Regions from separate parts of the Streptomyces sp. NPDC005728 genome, predicted to be linked through region 1. Evidence: riboswitches for the same ligand, from Rfam matches in the RefSeq annotation. Region 1 holds a riboswitch; the other holds the start of a gene.

Region 1 (10,562 bases):
GAAGACCGGGGACATGGCGTGCGCGGCGTCGCCGATGCACAGCAGGCCGGGGCGGTGCCAGCGGCGCAGGCGGTCCAGGCGTACGTCGAGGAGCTTGACCTCGTCCCACGAGTGCAGGGCGTTCGTACGGTCGGCGATCCAGGGGACCGCCGTGGTGAACTCGGCGAGGAAGCGGTCCAGGCCCGCGGCGCGGCGCTGCGTGTCGGTGCCCTTGGGGATGAGCGCGGCACACTGCCAGTAGTCGCCACGGTCGATCATCGCGGTGAGGAAGCGGTCGCCTGCGCCGCCGACGAGTCCGCGTGGATCTCCCTCGTGTCGCGGCAGGCGGAACCACCAGGCGTCCATCGGACAGGTGAAGCGGCGCAGCCGGAGTTCCGGCCGGGTACGGGCCAGTGATCCTCGGCCGTCGCAGGCGACGGTGAGAGCCGCGTGGAGTTCGCCGGTGCGGCCGTCGGAGGTGCGGTAACGGACCCCGGTCACCCGTCCGGACTCGACCAGGAAGGAAGTCACTTCGGTGTTCATCCGCAGGTGGAAGGACGGTTCGCGCCGGGCCTCGTCGGCGAGCAGGTCCAGCAGGTCCCACTGGGGCACCATCGCCACATAGTTGTAGGGGCCGGGCAGCACCGTGAGGTCCGCGACGGTGACCGTCGAGCGGCCGGTTCCGACGGGCAACTGGACGGTGTTCACGCGGCGCTGGGGCAGTCGGGCGAAGCGTTCAGCCAGTCCCAGGTCGTCCAGCAGCGCCAGGGTCGAGGGGTGGACGGTGTCGCCGCGGAAGTCACGCAGGAAGTCGCCGTGCTTCTCCAGCACCGTCACCGGGACGCCGGCGCGGGCCAGCAGCAGGGCGAGCACCATGCCCGCGGGGCCGCCCCCCACTACGCAGCACGTGGTCTGTTCCATTGCAGTCCTGCCCTTCACGAGAGCAGTAATTCATCGGTCGATGAATACTATACTCCTCGGCGCCTCCGCACCCCGTCTCCGGTACCGGCCGGCCGAACATGCCGCCAAGTGGAGCAATCACCGGCGTGCCGCGACCCGGCACAGCAGGCTGAATGTCTTGTCGGGGTCGTGTGACAGGAGTCGCGTGTGCGAAGGCTGCGTAAGCCGAGCCGTCAGGCATGTGGTCCGCCCGTACGCCATGCCTGCCGGGCTGCTCCGGCAGCTCCGTCGGCTTGCCCAGCTCCGGCAGCCGAGACGGCGTGCGCGCGCAGGAGCTACGGGTGAGGCACCGGCACACCCGTGGGGAGCCGGAGGCCGCCATGGCCGTACGGACGCAGCTGCCCGCGCCCCCGGCGTGGATGCGCTGGCTCCCGGTCCTGTACGTCATCGTGCTTCTGCTGCTCGAACCTCTGACACCCGTGGACTGGCCGGTGAGCTTCGCGCTGATCGCCGTTCCTCTGGTGACCGCCTTCGCCCACGGCCCCCTCGTCGTCGCCGGCGCCACGGTGTTCGCCGTCGGCTTCGAAGGTGTGCTGGCCGGTACCCCGTGCTGTGCGGGCCGATCCGTCGGCTACCTGTGGGACCGCCACTATGTGGCGTCCTACATCTGCACTGCCTTGGTGGGCGCGCTCGGCACGATCCTGGCCGCCCATCGGACGCGCCGTGACCGCATGCTCGCCGACGTGCGCTTCGTGGCCGAGATCGCGCAGCGCGTCCTGCTCAGACCGGTCCCGCACCGGATCGGCAACCTGCGCCTCGAGAGCCTGTACCTGTCCGCCGCTGCGGAAGCACGCATCGGCGGCGACCTCTACGAGGCCGTCCCCACTCCGTACGGGGTCCGGCTGCTCATCGGCGACGTCCGCGGCAAGGGGCTGCTCGCGGTCGAGACCGCCGCCGCCCTGCTCGGCGCGTTCCGCGAGGCGGCCCATGACGAACCGGACCTTCCCACTCTGGCGGACCACGTGGAGACGAGCATGGACCGCAGGGCGATGCAGCTGGGCGGAACGGAGCTGGGCGAGCGGTTCGTCACCGCCGTCTTCGCAGAGATCCCCAGCGACGGGCATGTCGTCCGGGTCGTCAACTGCGGCCATCCGCCCCCGCTCCTCATCCGCCCCGACGAGGTACGCGAGCTGGACCGGGGGAACTCGGGTCCGCCGCTGAACCTCGGCATGCTCGTCGAAGACCTGTATCACGTCGACATCTACGACTTCCGTCCCGGCGAAGAGCTCCTGCTGTACACGGACGGCATCACGGAGACCCGCGACTCCTCCGGCACCTTCTACCCCCTGCTCGAGCGTCTCCGCTCCTGGGGGCCTCTGCCGCCCGAAGAACTGCTGGAACGGCTCCACAGCGACCTGCTGGCATATAGCGCCGACGGCCTGCAGGACGACACCGCGGCACTCACCGTCTGCCTGGTCGCCGACGAACCGGCCGCATCGGCCGGGCCGACGGCCCGGGAGCGCCGGAGCGGCGAGCCGGGGTGACAGCGGGCGCACTGCTCCGGCGTCGGGATACGTGCCGACGCAGTCCGGGAGCCTTCGAGGTGCCGGACGGCGTGGTAGCGTCCCGCCGGAGGCTCGGACGTGCCTGCCCCGGACGAGATGTGCGCCGTACCCGGTCCGCCAAGACGACGCATACACGGAGACATCGTGAGCAGCGGCACGCATCTCATCGACTTCCCCCGCGTCCCTCCCCCGGCGCACCCTCTGGACGTCCGGTGGATCCACGGTTCGCCGTCGGCCAAGCACAACACGGACCCGGACATCCAGGTCCACGCGTACGACGAGCACACGTTCATCCTGCGGCAGAACATGGCGGTCCATTACGAGGCACCGTTCCTGTTCCTGCTGTGCGGCAACGAACGGGCGGTGCTGATCGACACCGGTGCGACCGAGTCCGCCGAGTTCTTCCCCCTGCGGCGAGTGGTCGACGGGCTCCTCGCGGACTGGCTCGACCGGCATCCCCGGGACGGCTACCACCTCCTCGTACTGCACACCCACGGGCACGGTGACCACGTCGCGGGCGACGGCCAGTTCGCCGAGCGCCCCGACACCACGGTGGTGGGCGCCGACCGCGCCACCGCCTGGCGGTACTTCGGGTTCGACACGGATCCGGAAGCCGTCGCCCCTGTCGATCTGGGCGGCCGGGTCCTGGAGTGCCTGGCCACCCCGGGCCACCACGAGGCCGCCGTCAGCTTCTACGACCCGCCGACCGGCCTCCTGCTCACCGGGGACAGCGTCTACCCCGGGCGGCTCTACCTCCAGGACGTCCCGGCCTTCACCCGCAGCATCGAGCGCCTGATCGAGTTCGCCGACCGCCGGCCCGTCACCCATGTGCTCGGTTGCCACATCGAGATGACCACCGAGCCGGGCGTGGACTACCCGGTCCGCACCACCTACCAGCCCGACGAGCCCCCGCTGCAGCTCACCCCGGCCCACCTCCGGCGGATCCGGGACGCGCTCGCCCGGCTCGGCGACGACCGCACCTGGCGCGCCCACTCCGACTTCGTCCTCTGCCCCTCGGACTGAGCGTTCCAGGGCGGACCCGTCCTCGGCCTACGCCGTCGACGCCGCTGCCTGAGCCCTCGTCGGGCCGGTTCCTCTGGCGGCCGTCGCCTCGCCGTCCCGGGGTGGCGCTCCCCCGTCGCGGTGAATCGATTTTTTGGTGCCGGTCAGGGGCGCGCCCGTCCCGCCCCGCCGGGCGGCGACGATCTCCGCCACGATCGACAGGGCGGTCTCCTCCGGTGTACGGGCGCCGAGGTCGAGGCCGATCGGGGAGCGCAGCCGGGCCAGCTCCCGCTCGCTGACGCCTTCTTCGCGCAGACGCCGATTGCGTTCCTCGTGGGTGCGACGCGAGCCCATCGCGCCGACGAAGGACACCGGCATCGCGAGGGCCGCCTTCAGCAGGGGTACGTCGAACTTCGCGTCGTGGGTGAGCACGCACAGGACCGTACGGCCGTCGGTTCCGGTGCGGCGCAGGTAGCGGTGGGGCCAGTCGACGACGACCTCGTCGGCGTCGGGGAAGCGGGCTTGCGTGGCGAAGACGGGGCGGGCGTCGCACACCGTCACGTGGTAGCCGAGGAACTTGCCGGCACGCGCCAGTGCGGACGCGAAGTCGACCGCGCCGAATACGATCATGCGCGGGGGCGGCACGTTCGACTCGACGAGCAGGGTGACGCCTCCGGGGCAGTGCGAGCCGTCCGCGGCGATGTCCACGGTGCCGGTGCGCCCTGCCTCCAGCAGGGCGCGGGCCTCGGCCGCTGCCGTCCGGTCCAGGTCCGGACGGCCGCCGAGTCCGCCGTCGTACGTGCCGTCGGGCCGCACGAGCAGGGCCCGGCCGAGGAGTTCCGCCGGGCCGCGGGCGACCCGTGCGAGGGCCGCCGGTTCGCCCCGGACGGCGGCCGAGAGGGCGGACGTCAGGACCGTGCGGCCGGACGCCGGCCCGGTCACCGGCGTGATCAGCACCTCGATGGTCCCGCCGCAGGTCAGTCCCACGGCGAAGGCGTCCTCGTCGCTGTAGCCGAATCGTTCCGTGACGCTCTCGCCCGTCCGGAGCGACTGCCGGCACAGGTCGTAGACCGCGCCCTCCACGCACCCGCCGGAGACCGAGCCGATGACGGTGCCCTCGTCGTCGACGGCGAGGGCGGCGCCGGGTCCGCGTGGCGCGCTGCCGCCCACCGCCAGCACGGTGGCGACGGCGAAGTCCCGGCCCTCCTCGATCCAGCGGAGCAACTCCTCGGCGACGTCAAGCACGTGGCGCTCCCGCCCGGATGACACGGTCCGGCCTGATCGGCAGATTGCGGTGGCGTTCGCCGGTCGCGTGCCAGACCGCGTTGGCGATGGCGGCCGCTGCGCCCACGATGCCGATCTCGCCGATGCCCCTGATCCCGACCGGGTCCTTGGGGTCCGGGTCCTCGATCCAGTCGGCTTCGATGTGCGGGACGTCGGCGTGTGTGGCCACGTGGTAGCCCGCGAGGTCTGCGCCGACGTGGCCGCCCGAGGCGCCGTCCCGGACGGCCTCCTCGTGCAGGGCCATGGAGATGCCCCAGATCATGCCGCCCAGGAACTGTCCGCGTGCGGTGAGCGGGTTGACGATCCGGCCGGCCGCGAAGATGCCGAGCATCCGCCGCACGCGCACCTCGCCGGTGGTGACGTCCACAGCCACCTCGGCGAACTGCGCCCCGTAGGAGTGGCGTTCGGCGGGGGCGAGAGCGCCGATGGCCGCGGTGGTGTCCGACCGTACGGTGATTCCCTCCGGGGGGATGTCGCTGCTCAGGGCCATCCTGTCGCGCAGTTCGTCAGCCGCGACGGTGACCGCCCACGCCCAGGAGCGGGTGCCCATGGACCCGCCGGCGATCATCGCCGGTCCGAAGTCGCTGTCGCCGATGCGCACGTGCACGCGCTCCGGGGGCACGCGGAGCGCGTCCGCGGCGACCAGGGTGAGCGCCGTACGGGCCCCGGTGCCGATGTCGGCCGCGGCGATCCGGACGGTGAAGGTGCCGTCCGCGTGGGCGGTCAACGCAGCCGTGGACGGCGCGGCGCCCGCGCCGAAGGAGGCCGCCGCCATGCCGGTGCCGAGCAGCCAGCGGCCGTCCCTGCGCAGGCCGGGGCGCGGGTCCCGGTCCGCCCAGCCGAACCTGCGGGCTCCCTCCCGGTAGCAGTCGGGCAGACTACGGCCGGCGAAGGGCAGGCCGGAGACCGGTCCCTTGTCGGGTTCGTTGCGCAGCCGCAGCTCGATCGGGTCGATCCCGCACTTCTCGGCGAGTTCGTCGAGCGCCGCCTCCAGGGCGAACGAGCCCGGTGCCTCACCCGGGGCGCGCATCCACGTGGGGGTCGGTACGTCGAGCCGTACGACGCGGTTGGCGGTGTGGTGGGCGTCGGCGTCATACATCACCCGGGCCACTCCGGCGCTCGGTTCGATGAACTCGTGCACGGTGGAGGTGAGGCTGACGGAGCGGTGGTCCAGCGCGCGCAGCCGTCCGTCGGGGCCGGCGCCGAGCCTGACGCGCTGGGTGGTGGGGCTGCGGTAGCCGGCCAGCGAGAACATCTGACGGCGGGTCAGGATCACGCGTACGGGGCGCTGCAGGACCGTGGCGGCCATGACGGCGGCCACCTGGTGGGCGCGGACGCCCTTGCTGCCGAAGCCGCCTCCCACGTGTTCGGAGCGTACGCGCACCGCGGCCGGGTCGAGCGAGAAGAGGTTGGCGAGTTCGCCGACGATCCAGGTGGCGCCCTGGTTGGAGTCGACCACCTCGAGCCGGCCGTCCTCCCAGCGGGCGGTTGCCGCATGCGGTTCCATCGGGTTGTGGTGCTCTTCGGGGGTGGTGTACTCGGCGTCCAGGACGACGGCCGACGCGGCCAGTTCGGCGTCGAGGTCACCCTTCTCCGTCACCGCCGGCGTATGGCTGTCCAGCGGGTAGGCGTCCGGGTGTCCGCCGGTGAAGTCGACGTCGTGGGGCTCCTGTTCGTAGTGCACGATCAGTGCCTCGGCGGCCTCCCTGGCCTGCTCGGAGGTCTCGGCGACGACCAGCGCCACGGGCCAGCCCACGTGCGGCACCCGGTCGTGCTGGAAGACGGCGCAGGTCGGGTCCGGCTTCGAACCCATCAGACCGGGGTAGTCGGTCTCGACGCGCGGGGCGTTGCGGTGGTCCAGGACGGCGAGGACGCCCGGCATGGCGAGGACGGGGGCGGTGTCGAGGGCGCTGATGCGGCCGCGGGCGACGGTGGACAGCACCAGCCAGCCGTGCGCGAGGTCCGTGAAGGGGATCTCTCCCGCGTAGCGGGCCGCTCCGGTGACCTTGTCCCTGCCTTCGACGCGGGTGTGTGCGGTGCCGACGGAGGGGGTCGGCGTGAACGTCCCGGTGGTGACGGTGGTCATCGGGCGGCCTCCTCGGCGAGTTCGGTCAGCACGGCCACCACGAGGTTGTGCATCAGGGTCACCTTGTATCCGTTGTGCGGCAGCGGTCGCGCCGCGGTCAGCTCGGCGGCGGCCGCGGCGGCGTAGGTCTCGGCGTCGGCCGGCGCACCGGTCAGGACGCGTTCGGCCGCGAGGGCCCGCCACGGCCGGGAGGCGACCGCGCCGAAAGCGAGGCGGACGTCCCGGATGACACCGTCACGGACGTCGAGCGCGGCGGCGAGGGAGCCGATGGCGAACGCGTACGAAGCGCGCTCGCGCACCTTGCGGTAGCGGGAGTGGGCGGCGACCGGGGTGGGCGGCAGTGTGACGCCGGTGATCAGCGCACCCGGGGGCAGGGCGGTCTCGTGGTGCGGGGTGTCGCCGACGGGCACGTAGAACGCGCCGATGGGCGACTCGCCCGGCCCGTCCGCGGTTTCGTAGTGGACGACGGCGTCGAAGACGGTGAGGGCGACGGCCATGTCCGAGGGGTGTACGGCCACACAGTGGTCGGAGGCGCCCAGGATCGCGTGGTTGTGGTGTTCGCCCTCGACTGCGGGGCAACCGCTGCCGGGGACACGCTTGTTGCAGGGCTTGGTGACGTCGGTGAAGTAGCCGCAGCGGGTGCGCTGCAGCAGGTTCCCGCCGACCGTGGCCATGTTGCGCAGCTGTCCGGACGCACCGGCCAGCACGGCCTGCGCCAGCGCCGGGTAGCGCCGCCGGACCTCGGGGTGGGCGGCCAGGTCGGCGTTGGTGACGGTGGCGCCGATCCGCAGCCCGCCCTCCCGCGTCGGCTCGATCTCGTCGAGCGGGAGTTCGCGGATGTCGACGAGCCGGGCGGGTCGTTCCACGCCGGCCTTCATGAGATCCACGAGGTTGGTGCCGCCGCCGAGGAAGCGCGCGTCCGGATCGGCACCGAGCACCGCCACCGCGCCGGCGACGTCGGACGCCCGCTGATAGTCGAACTCCCTCATGCCACGGCCTCCTTCGTCGCCGCTTCGGAACCGGTGTCCGTCCCCGCCTCGGGGCTCACGCGCGCCACGGAGGTGGTGTCCGGGTCCGCCCCGGCCGCGGCAGCACGGGCCACCGCCTCGACGATCGGGACGTACGCGCCGCACCGGCACAGGTTGCCGCTCATCCGCTCGCGGATCTCCTCGGCCGACAGGGGTGGCGGTGCCGCTTCGGGCCGGATGTCGTCGGTGACGGCGCTCGGCCAGCCCGCCGCGTGCTCCTGGATCACCCCGATCGCGGAACAGATCTGTCCGGGGGTGCAGTAGCCGCACTGGAAGCCGTCCAGTTCGAGGAAGGCCTGCTGCACGGGGTGCAAGTGCTCGCCGTCGGCCAGGCCTTCGACGGTGGTGATCGCGCGACCCTCGGCCGCCACGGCCAGTTGCAGGCAGGCGACGGTCCGGCGGCCGTCGAGCAGGACGGTGCAGGCGCCGCATTGGCCCTGGTCGCAGCCCTTCTTGGAACCGGTCAGATCGAGGCGCTCGCGCAGTGCGTCGAGCAGGGTGGTGCGGTGGTCGACGGGCAGTGTGTACTTCTCGCCGTTGATGTTCAAGGTGATGACACTGGACGTCGATTGGGCCATGAGAAGCTTCTTTCGCGTTTCCAGGACAGATGGGGGTGGTCCGGCAGCCGTGGCCGGATGTCGTGGGGGGGTGCATGGTGAGGGCTTGGTGCCGCACGAACGAGCCGCATGCGCGCGATGCTGAGGCAGAAGATGGCAGCTCATGACTGCCGTAGGGCCTTGTCCACGGCTATCGTGGACACAACCGGACAGCTGTCCGGTACCTGAGAACGTACCGGACAGCTGTCCGGTTAGCAAGGGCGAGGTTCGGCCACGCACCCTGGAGGAGGACGAGTGCAGCAGAAGAAGGACGCACCCCTGCGCTCGGACGCGCAGCGCAACCGTGAGCGCATCCTGGAAGTGGCAGTCGCCGAGCTGACGGCGTGTGCGGATGCCCCGCTGAGCGCGATCGCCAAGAAGGCCGGCGTCGGACAGGGCACGTTCTACCGCAACTTCCCCAACCGCGAGGCGCTCGTCCTGGAGATCTACCGCCACGAGATGCAGCAGGTCGCCGACAGCGCCGCCCAGCTGCTCGAGACCCGGGAGCCCGAGCAGGCCCTGCGTGCCTGGATGGACCGACTCGCCGAGTTCGCCATGACCAAGGCAGGCCTGGCCGACGCGATACGGCAGGTCACCGGCGCACCGGGCGGCCCGGCGAAGCCGGCCCCCACGCCGGTGACCTCCGCGGCGGATCTCCTGCTGCGGGCGAACGAGGAGGCCGGCACCGTCCGCTCCGACATCACCGCGGACGACTTCATGCTCGCCATAGCGGGCCTCTGGCAGCTGGACCCGCAGGACGACTGGCGGCCACGCGCCGCCCGGCTCCTCGACCTCGTCATGGACGGCCTGCGCACGGGGGCGCCCGGCCGGTGAGCGCCGCGCTGCGGGCGGTGGGCGGCTGGCGGCTGGCGGCTGGCGGCTGGCGGCTGGCGGCTGGCGGCTGGCGGCTGGCGGATCATGAAGTTGTCAGGCGAGGTCTTCGGCGGACTTCGCTCCCTGTTCCCGCAGCCAGGCGACCAGGGCGGGGTGACCGGAGCGGCGGGCGGCATCGAGCGCGGTCAGCTCGTCGTGGCCGATCCAGTTGACGTCACCGCCGTGCTCCAGCAGCTGAGCGGCGATCTGCTGCTGTCCACCGTGGCAGGCGCACCACACCGCGTTGGTGAGGTCCTCGCCGCTCGGCGGCTCGGTACGGGGCGGGAGGAACGCGGCGACGCGGTCGGCAGCGCCGAGCGCGGCGGCCTGCCACAGGGTGGTGCGGGCACCGCGGTCGAGCAGGCGCCGGGCGGCATTCCACTGACCGAAGGCGACCGCGTCGGCGATCGGCGTCCCGCCGCCGATGACCCCGCCGTCGGCTTCGATGTCCGCACCGAGGTCGAGCAGGGTGTCGAGCACGGGGACGTCGTCCGTGCTGGCCGCCCAGTGCAGCGGGGTCTCGCGATGCGGGCCGGTGAACGGTGCGTTGACGTCCGCTCCCGCCGCGGCCAGAACGGTCACGGTGTGCGGGCCGCCCGGGAAGTGGCCGGGCCAGTCGGTGACGACGTGCAAGAGGGTGCGGGCGTTGTCCGTACTGCCCAGTCTGGCTGTGGCCAGGCCCGGATGTGCGGCGAGCAGGTCCTGCAGTGCCGCCACGTGGCCGGTGCGGATCGCCTCGACGGCGGCACGGGCCGGCGGCGCGGTCATGTCGAGCAGCATCGGGCTACCTCCCAGTTCACCACCTGGGTACCACGGGCCACTGACAACCGCTGCGCCGGCCGACACGCGCGTCCGAACGGGTGAGACAGGAACGCTTCTGCTCGGCCGGCCCGCATACGAGCGCGCGGGCGGACCAAGGGTGCAGATGACCTTGGTCGTCCTCACGAAAAGAGAACCCTGTGCGCCTTCGGAACACCGTCGCCGCCGCTTGCGGTGCCCTCGCCCTCACTGCCGTCCTGGCCACGCCCGCCCAGGCTGCCACCGGCGACTTCAGCTACCAGGCCGTCGGCCTGAACGGCGAGCCCGTGGCGGTCACCCTCCACGACCCGGCGAACGACGAGTGCATCACCATCCCCGAGGCCGCGGACCCGTCCGCCTCCGAGCCCGCCTTCGCCCCGCACAACGACACCGACGCGTTCGCCATCGTCTTCACCGAGCCCGACTGCTCAGGCGACTCCTGGGCTCTCCG
Region 2 (7,018 bases), on a different contig from region 1:
CAAGCGGCGGCGCCGCGAAGGCGGCTCAGGCCGCTGCGGCGGGCGGTGCTGGTCAGGCGGCCAAGGCCGCTGCGGCGGGCGGTGCCGCCAAGGCCGCTGCGCTGGGCGGCGCCGGGCTGGTCGGTGGTTCCGCCGCTGCGGCCTCCAAGGCCCCCGCGGGTCCGGCCGGCGCCCCGACCTCCGGCACCTCACGTGTCTCCCGTACCACCTCCACCCCCACGCCTCAGCCCTCCGACCAGACCGCCGCCTCCCTCGCGGACAGCGGCAGCGGCGGCAGCGGCACCGGCAGCGGCAGCGGCGGTGGCGGCGGCAAGGGCAAGAAGCCCAAGCGGCCCAAGCGGACCGGATGGCGGCGGCTCATCCCGACCTGGCGCATGGTGCTCGGCACCTTCGTGATCGGCGTCCTGCTGGTCATCGGCCTCTTCTTCCTCGGCTACTCGCTCGTGAAGATCCCGCCGGCCAACGCCCTCGCCACCAAGCAGAACAACGTCTATCTCTACGCCGACGGCTCCCAGCTCGCCCGCGACGGCGCCATCAACCGCGAGAACGTCACCCTCGCCCAGATCTCCAAGGACGCCCAGCACGCCGTCCTGGCCGCCGAGGACCGCGACTTCTACAGCGAGTCCGCCGTCGACCTCAAGGCCATGCTCCGCGCCGGCTGGAACACCGCCACCGGCAAGGGCAAGCAGTCCGGCTCCACCATCACCCAGCAGTACGTGAAGAACTACTACCTGGCCCAGGAACAGACGGTCACCCGCAAGGCCAAGGAGTTCTTCATCGCCATCAAGCTGGACCGCACCAAGTCCAAGGACGAGATCCTCGAGGGCTACCTCAACACCAGCTACTTCGGCCGCAACGCCTACGGCATCCAGGCCGCCGCCCAGGCCTACTACGGCAAGGACGCCGCCGACCTCGACCCGGCCCGCGCCGCCTACCTCGCCGCGCTCGTCAACGCACCGAGCGAGTACGACGTCGTGGCCCACCCCGAGAACAAGTCCGCAGCCGTCGCCCGCTGGAACTACGTCCTGGACGGCATGGTCAAGAAGGGCTGGCTCAGCGAGTCCGAGCGCACCGGCATGAAGTTCCCCATGCCCAAGGAGCAGACCATCTCCACCGGCCTGTCCGGCCAGCGCGGCTACCTCGTCGAGGCCGTCAAGGACTACCTCACCGAGAACGACATCCTCACCAAGGACCAGCTGCAGGGCGGCGGTTACCGCATCACGACCACCTTCCAGAAGACCAAGCAGAACGCCTTCGTCAAGGCCGTGAACGACCAGCTGATGTCCAAACTGGACAAGAAGAACCGCAAGGTCGACACCTACGTCCGCGCCGGCGGCGCCTCCGTCGACCCCAAGACCGGCAAGGTCGTCGCCCTCTACGGCGGCATCGACTACGTGAAGCAGTACACCAACGGCGCCACCCGCGGTGACTTCCAGGTCGGCTCCACGTTCAAGCCGTTCGTGTTCACCTCCGCGGTCCAGAACGGCTCCACCACCCAGAGCGGCCAGACCATCACCCCGAACACGGCGTACGACGGCACCAGCAGGCGCCCCGTACAGGGCTGGAGCGGCGGCGCCTACGCCCCCTCGAACGAGGACGAGAAGTCGTACGGCGACATCACCGTCCGCAAGGCCACCGATCTCTCGGTCAACTCCGTCTACGCGCAGATGGCCGTCGACGTCGGCCCCGCCAAGGTCAAGGAGACCGCCGTCGACCTCGGCATCCCCGCCGACACCAGGGACCTCCAGCCCTACCCGTCCATCGCCCTCGGCACCGCCACCGCCAGCGTCCTCGACATGGCGGAGGCGTACGCCACGCTCGCCAACCACGGCAAGCACGGCACGTACACGATGGTCGAGAAGATCACCAAGGACGGCAAGGAAGAGGTCAAGCTGCCCGACCGGGAGACCAAGCAGGCCGTCAGCCGCGAGGCCGCCGACACCACCACCTCCGTCCTGCAGAGCGTGGTCGACAACGGCACCGCCACCGCAGCCCAGGCAGCGGGCCGCCCCGCGGCCGGCAAGACCGGCACCGCCGAGGAGGACACCGCCGCCTGGTTCGCGGGCTACACCCCCGACCTCGCCACCGTGGTCTCCGTCATGGGCCAGGACCCGGTCACGGCCAAGCACATGCCGCTGTACAACGCCCTCGGTCAGCCACGTATGAACGGCGGCGGCCCGCCCACCGACATCTGGGCGCAGTACACGAGCGACGCGCTGAAGGGCCGGTCGGTCACCGACTTCGACCTGGAGCTCCAGCAGGGCGCCGACGTGATCCAGACCCCCAGCACCGAGCCCACCGACCAGCCCGGCACCGGAGGCCAGGACACCGGCGGCACGAGCACGGACGGCGGCCAGGACACCGGGGGCGCCACGACCGACGGCGGCCAGGACACCGGCGGCACCCCCACCGGCGGCACCCCCACCAACGGCGGTACGACGACGGACGGCGGCACCCCCACCGACGGCGGCGGCACCACCACGGCCGGCGGCACGATCGCCGGGACCACGGGCGGCGATCCGACCACCGGCGGCGGCACCCCGGGCGCGCCCACCGGCGGAGGCACGGACACAGGCGGCGATCCGACCACCGGCGGCACCGGAACCGCCGGCACCCCGACAGGCCAGCCGTAGGAAGGCCCGCAGCCGTCAGTGACCGCCGGTCGCCTTCAGCCCCACCACGGCGACCAGCAGCAGACAGACGAAGAAGATCCGGGCGGCGGTGACCGGCTCACCCAGCACCACCATGCCGAGCACCGCCGCCCCGGCCGCCCCGATGCCGACCCACACGCCGTAGGCGGTACCCATGGGCAGCGACCTGGCGGCATACGACAGCAGCACCATGCTCGCGACGATCCCCGCACCGGTGAACAGACTGGGCACCAGCCGAGTGAACCCGTCGGTGTACTTCATCCCGATCGACCAGCCGACCTCGAGCAGACCGGCGACAACAAGCAGCACCCAGGCCACGACACACACCTCCGAGACGAACGGACGACTCTCCTTCGGTGCGTCGTCTTTGCCTGCATCCCGGTACGGCGCGTCTCGTCGGGCTCCTTCGAACATAGCAAAAGAACGACAAAAGGGGCTGGTGACCACAGTCACCAGCCCCTTCCCGCTCTGGAATCAGAGGTGCTCCGAAATCGGAGGTCCTCCGGAATCAGAGGTAGAGGCCCGTGGAGTCCTCCGCCCCCTCGAACCGGTCCGCGGCCACCGCATGCAGATCCCGCTCCCGCATGAGCACGTACGCCACGCCCCGCACCTCGACCTCCGCCCGGTCCTCCGGGTCGTACAGGACCCGGTCACCCGTCTCCACGGTCCGTACGTTCTGCCCCACCGCGACGACCTCGGCCCAGGCCAGCCGCCGCCCGACCGCCGCGGTCGCGGGAATCAGGATGCCGCCGCCCGACCGCCGCTCGCCCTCACCGGCGTCCTGCCGCACGAGAACCCGGTCGTGCAGCATCCGGATGGGCAGCTTGTCGTGCTGAGGGTTGCTGTGCTCGTTTCTGTTGGCGCTCACGCCTCGAACCTACCTGCCTCGGACCGACCCGTACGACCCGGGCCACCGCTCGACTCCGCCCCCGTCAGCCCTTGCGCCGTCGCCGCGACCCCAGCGCGAACAACCCCACCACCCCGACCGCGACCAGCGCGACCGGCACGACCCGCTCCAGCCTGGGCGAGCCCTCCTCGTCCACGAACTGCGCCCGCACCTCACTCACCACCCGGTTGACCTGGACGTAGGCCCGCCCCACCGTGTGATCGATATGGGCGACGACCTTGGCCTTGGCGTCCCCGACGATCGTCTGCGGATGCACCCGCACCCCGATCTCGTCGAGCGTCTCGGCCAGCACTTCGCGACGGCGCTTGATGTCCGCCTCGATCTGCGCCGGGGTTCTGGTGTCCGACGTGTCCGCCACCGTACGGCCTCCGAAGTCTCCTGATGCTGTCCCGGACAGTCTGTCAGCTCCAGCCTCCACCGCACCGCAACGCCCCCCGTTACGCTGGACCGATGAGCGAGCGACTCCAGCCCGGCGACGTGGCCCCCGCCTTCACCCTCCCCGACGCCGACGGCAACGAGGTGTCCTTGTCGGACCACAAGGGCCGCAAGGTCATCGTCTACTTCTACCCCGCGGCCCTGACCCCCGGCTGCACCAAGCAGGCCTGCGACTTCACGGACAACCTGTCCCTCCTGGCCGGCGCCGGCTACGACGTCATCGGCATCTCCCCCGACAAGCCGGAGAAGCTGGCCAAGTTCCGCGAACAGGAATCCCTGAAGATCACCCTCCTCGCCGACCCCGACAAGAAGGTCCTCGACGCCTACGGCGCCTTCGGCGAGAAGAAGAACTACGGCAAGACCTACATGGGCGTCATCCGCTCCACGATCGTCGTGGACGAGGAGGGCAAGGTCGACCGGGCCCTGTACAACGTCCGCGCGACAGGCCACGTAGCAAAGATCATCAAGGACCTGGGGATCTGAGGACCCGCTTCTGCCGCCGACGGCTCGTACTGGGGTACCCCGGTGCGAGCCGTTTCGCGTTCCGGGCGTGACTGTCCGATAACCGGTTCGTTACTCCGCACGGGCTGCGAACGCGTGGCCGGAGCGGAGGGGACTCGCAGGCAGCCGAGCAGTGCTCCAACATCGACGAGGTCATCGCCTTCTTCGGCACCCGGCCGTATGGATACCTCCGCGGCTATCTCGTGAAGCGATTCGCCCACTTCGGCATCGACATCTCTCACTTTCCGCCCAGTGGCAGGCAAGCACGCCCCTCACCGGATGTGCTGCGGGCGGCGGTCAGAGATTCGAACTCCATTGCAGAAGTGCTGCGCTGTCTGGGCCGCGCCAACAACGGCGCACAGCGCGCGAACGTTCGCAAGTGGATCGCTGCCGACCACCTCGCCACGACCCACTTTCTGGGGCAGGCGCATCAGCGAGGGAAGCCTGGAACGAACGCCAAGCGGCCGGAGGACGTGCTGGTGCGGCACGACGGCGTTCACCGGATCGCAACGAAACGCCTGCGGCGTGCGCTGTTCGAAGTCGGCGTACCCGAGGAGTGCGCCAGGTGCGGTGTCGGCTCCGAGTGGTTCGGGAAGCCCATGACGCTGGAGATCGACCACGTCAACGGGGACTGGCGGGACAATCGGCGGGAGAACCTGCGGCTGCTGTGCCCCAATTGCCACGCGATCACCAGCACCTGGTGCCGAGGTGGGCGGCGACGGCATACTCTCGCCCAGTAGGGTAGATCCCGGCTGGCGCTCGTACTCCAACGGCAGAGAGACAGGCCTTAGAAGCCTGGTGTTGTCGGTTCAAATCCGACCGGGCGCACAGGTAATCGGAGCCCCGCACCTTTGGATCGTAGGTGCGGGGCTCTTTCGTGAAGTCAGCCCAACAACTCCCGCACGACCGGCACCAACGCTCGGAACGCCTTCCCCCGATGGCTGATGGCGTTCTTCTCCTCGGGGCTCAGCTCCGCGCACGTCCGCGTCTCGCCGTCCGGCTGCAGGATCGGGTCGTAGCCGAAGCCGTTCGTGCCGGCGGGTGCGTGCCGCAGTGCACCCCGCAGCTGCCCCTCGACCACCCTCTCCGTGCCGTCCGGCAGGGCGAGCGCCGCCGCGCACGCGAAGTGGGCGCCCCGGTGTTCCTCCGCGATGTCGGAGAGCTGGGCCAGGAGCAGGTCCAGGTTGGCCTTGTCGTCGCCGTGACGGCCGGCCCAGCGGGCGGAGAAGATGCCGGGGGCGCCGTTCAGGACGTCGACGCAGAGGCCGGAGTCGTCGGCGACGGCGGGGAGGCCGGTGGCCTGGGCCAGGGCGTGGGCCTTCAGCAGGGCGTTCTCCGCGAACGTCACGCCCGTTTCCTTGACGTCGGGGATGTCGGGGTAGGCGTCGGCGCCGATCAGCTCGTGGGGGAGTCCGGCCTCGGCGAGGATGGCCCTCAGTTCGGTGATCTTTCCGGCGTTGCGGGTGGCGAGGATCAAGCGGGTCATGGGGGTCAGTATCCCTGGAGGGGCCTGGAATCAGGCCCCGAGCCCTCGCGAGATCACGTAGATCAGCAATCCTGCCAGTGAGCCGACCACCGTGCCGTTGATGCGGATGAACTGCAGGTCGCGGCCGATGTGGGCCTCGATCTTGCGGGTGGTGTGCTCGGCGTCCCAGCCGGCGACGGTGTCGGTGATGAGGGAGGTGATCTCCTTGCGGTAGGTGGTCACGACGTGCACGGCCGCGCCCTCGACCCAGCTGTCGACCTTCTCCTGCACCTTCGGTTCGCTCGCCATTCGCGCACCGAGGGACAGCAGTGCGGCCCGTACCCGCAGCCGCAGCTCGCTGCGCTCGTCCTCGGCCGCTGCGACGATCATGGATCGTACGGCGGTCCAGGCGGACGCGATCAGGTCCTGGACCTCGCCGCGGCCCAGCACCTCGCCCTTGAGCCGTTCGACCCGCGCGCGGGTGTCCGTGTCGGACTGGAGGTCGGAGGCGAAGTCGGTGAGGAAGCGGTCGAGGGCGCCGCGTGCGGGGTGGGAGGGCATGTCGCGCATCTCGGTGACGAAGCGCAGCAGCTCCTTGTAGACGCGTTCGCCGACCTTCTTGTCCACGAAGCGGGGCGTCCAGCCGGGTGCGCCGCCCTCGACGGCGACCATCACGTCGCCGCGGTGCAGCACGAGCCAGTCGTGGGCGCGGGCCACCACCAGGTCGACCACGCGCTTGTGGCCGCCGTCGGCGACGATCTTCTCCAGCATCTTGCCGATGCCGGGCGCGATCTCCTGGGCGTTGGCGCGCCGGGTGACGGCCTCTGCGACGACCGCCTGCACGTCGGAGTCGCGCAGCACGGTCAAGGCGCCTCTGAGCGCGGTGGCCAGTTCCGCCGTCACCCGGTCCGCGTGTTCGGGTTCGGCGAGCCAGGCGCCGAGCCGGCTGCCGATGCCGACGGTGCGCAGGCGCTGGCGTACGACGTCCTGGGAGAGGAAGTTCTCGCCGACGAACTCGCCGAGGGAGACGCCGAGCTGGTCCTTCTTGGTCGGGATGAT

What was found. A riboswitch is a leader RNA that binds a small molecule or an ion and turns the genes downstream of it on or off. The one in region 1 is predicted to bind guanidine.
Region 2: another riboswitch for guanidine. It lies ahead of ABZ471_RS19565 (multidrug efflux SMR transporter); the one in region 1 lies ahead of ABZ471_RS42260 (MBL fold metallo-hydrolase).

What each region holds. Positions count from the first base shown of each region.
Region 1 is NZ_JBEXYL010000123.1:8,732-19,293, reverse strand. Features, by position in the region: gene ABZ471_RS42270 (FAD-dependent oxidoreductase) at 1-900, opposite strand, end outside; gene ABZ471_RS42265 (PP2C family protein-serine/threonine phosphatase) at 1,221-2,423, shown strand; guanidine-III (ykkC-III) riboswitch at 2,509-2,576, shown strand; gene ABZ471_RS42260 (MBL fold metallo-hydrolase) at 2,589-3,467, shown strand; gene ABZ471_RS42255 (XdhC/CoxI family protein) at 3,495-4,691, opposite strand; gene ABZ471_RS42250 (xanthine dehydrogenase family protein molybdopterin-binding subunit) at 4,684-6,816, opposite strand; gene ABZ471_RS42245 (xanthine dehydrogenase family protein subunit M) at 6,813-7,805, opposite strand; gene ABZ471_RS42240 (2Fe-2S iron-sulfur cluster-binding protein) at 7,802-8,422, opposite strand; gene ABZ471_RS42235 (TetR/AcrR family transcriptional regulator) at 8,696-9,274, shown strand; gene ABZ471_RS42230 (ankyrin repeat domain-containing protein) at 9,368-10,081, opposite strand; gene ABZ471_RS42225 (hypothetical protein) at 10,273-10,562, shown strand, end outside.
Region 2 is NZ_JBEXYL010000026.1:75,259-82,276, forward strand. Features, by position in the region: gene ABZ471_RS19560 (transglycosylase domain-containing protein) at 1-2,633, shown strand, start outside; gene ABZ471_RS19565 (multidrug efflux SMR transporter) at 2,649-2,969, opposite strand; guanidine-III (ykkC-III) riboswitch at 3,007-3,079, opposite strand; gene ABZ471_RS19570 (co-chaperone GroES) at 3,160-3,519, opposite strand; gene ABZ471_RS19575 (DUF3618 domain-containing protein) at 3,584-3,916, opposite strand; gene bcp (thioredoxin-dependent thiol peroxidase) at 4,009-4,476, shown strand; gene ABZ471_RS19585 (HNH endonuclease signature motif containing protein) at 4,581-5,234, shown strand; tRNA gene ABZ471_RS19590 (tRNA-Leu) at 5,250-5,322, shown strand; gene rdgB (RdgB/HAM1 family non-canonical purine NTP pyrophosphatase) at 5,378-5,980, opposite strand; gene ABZ471_RS19600 (DUF445 domain-containing protein) at 6,011-7,018, opposite strand, start outside.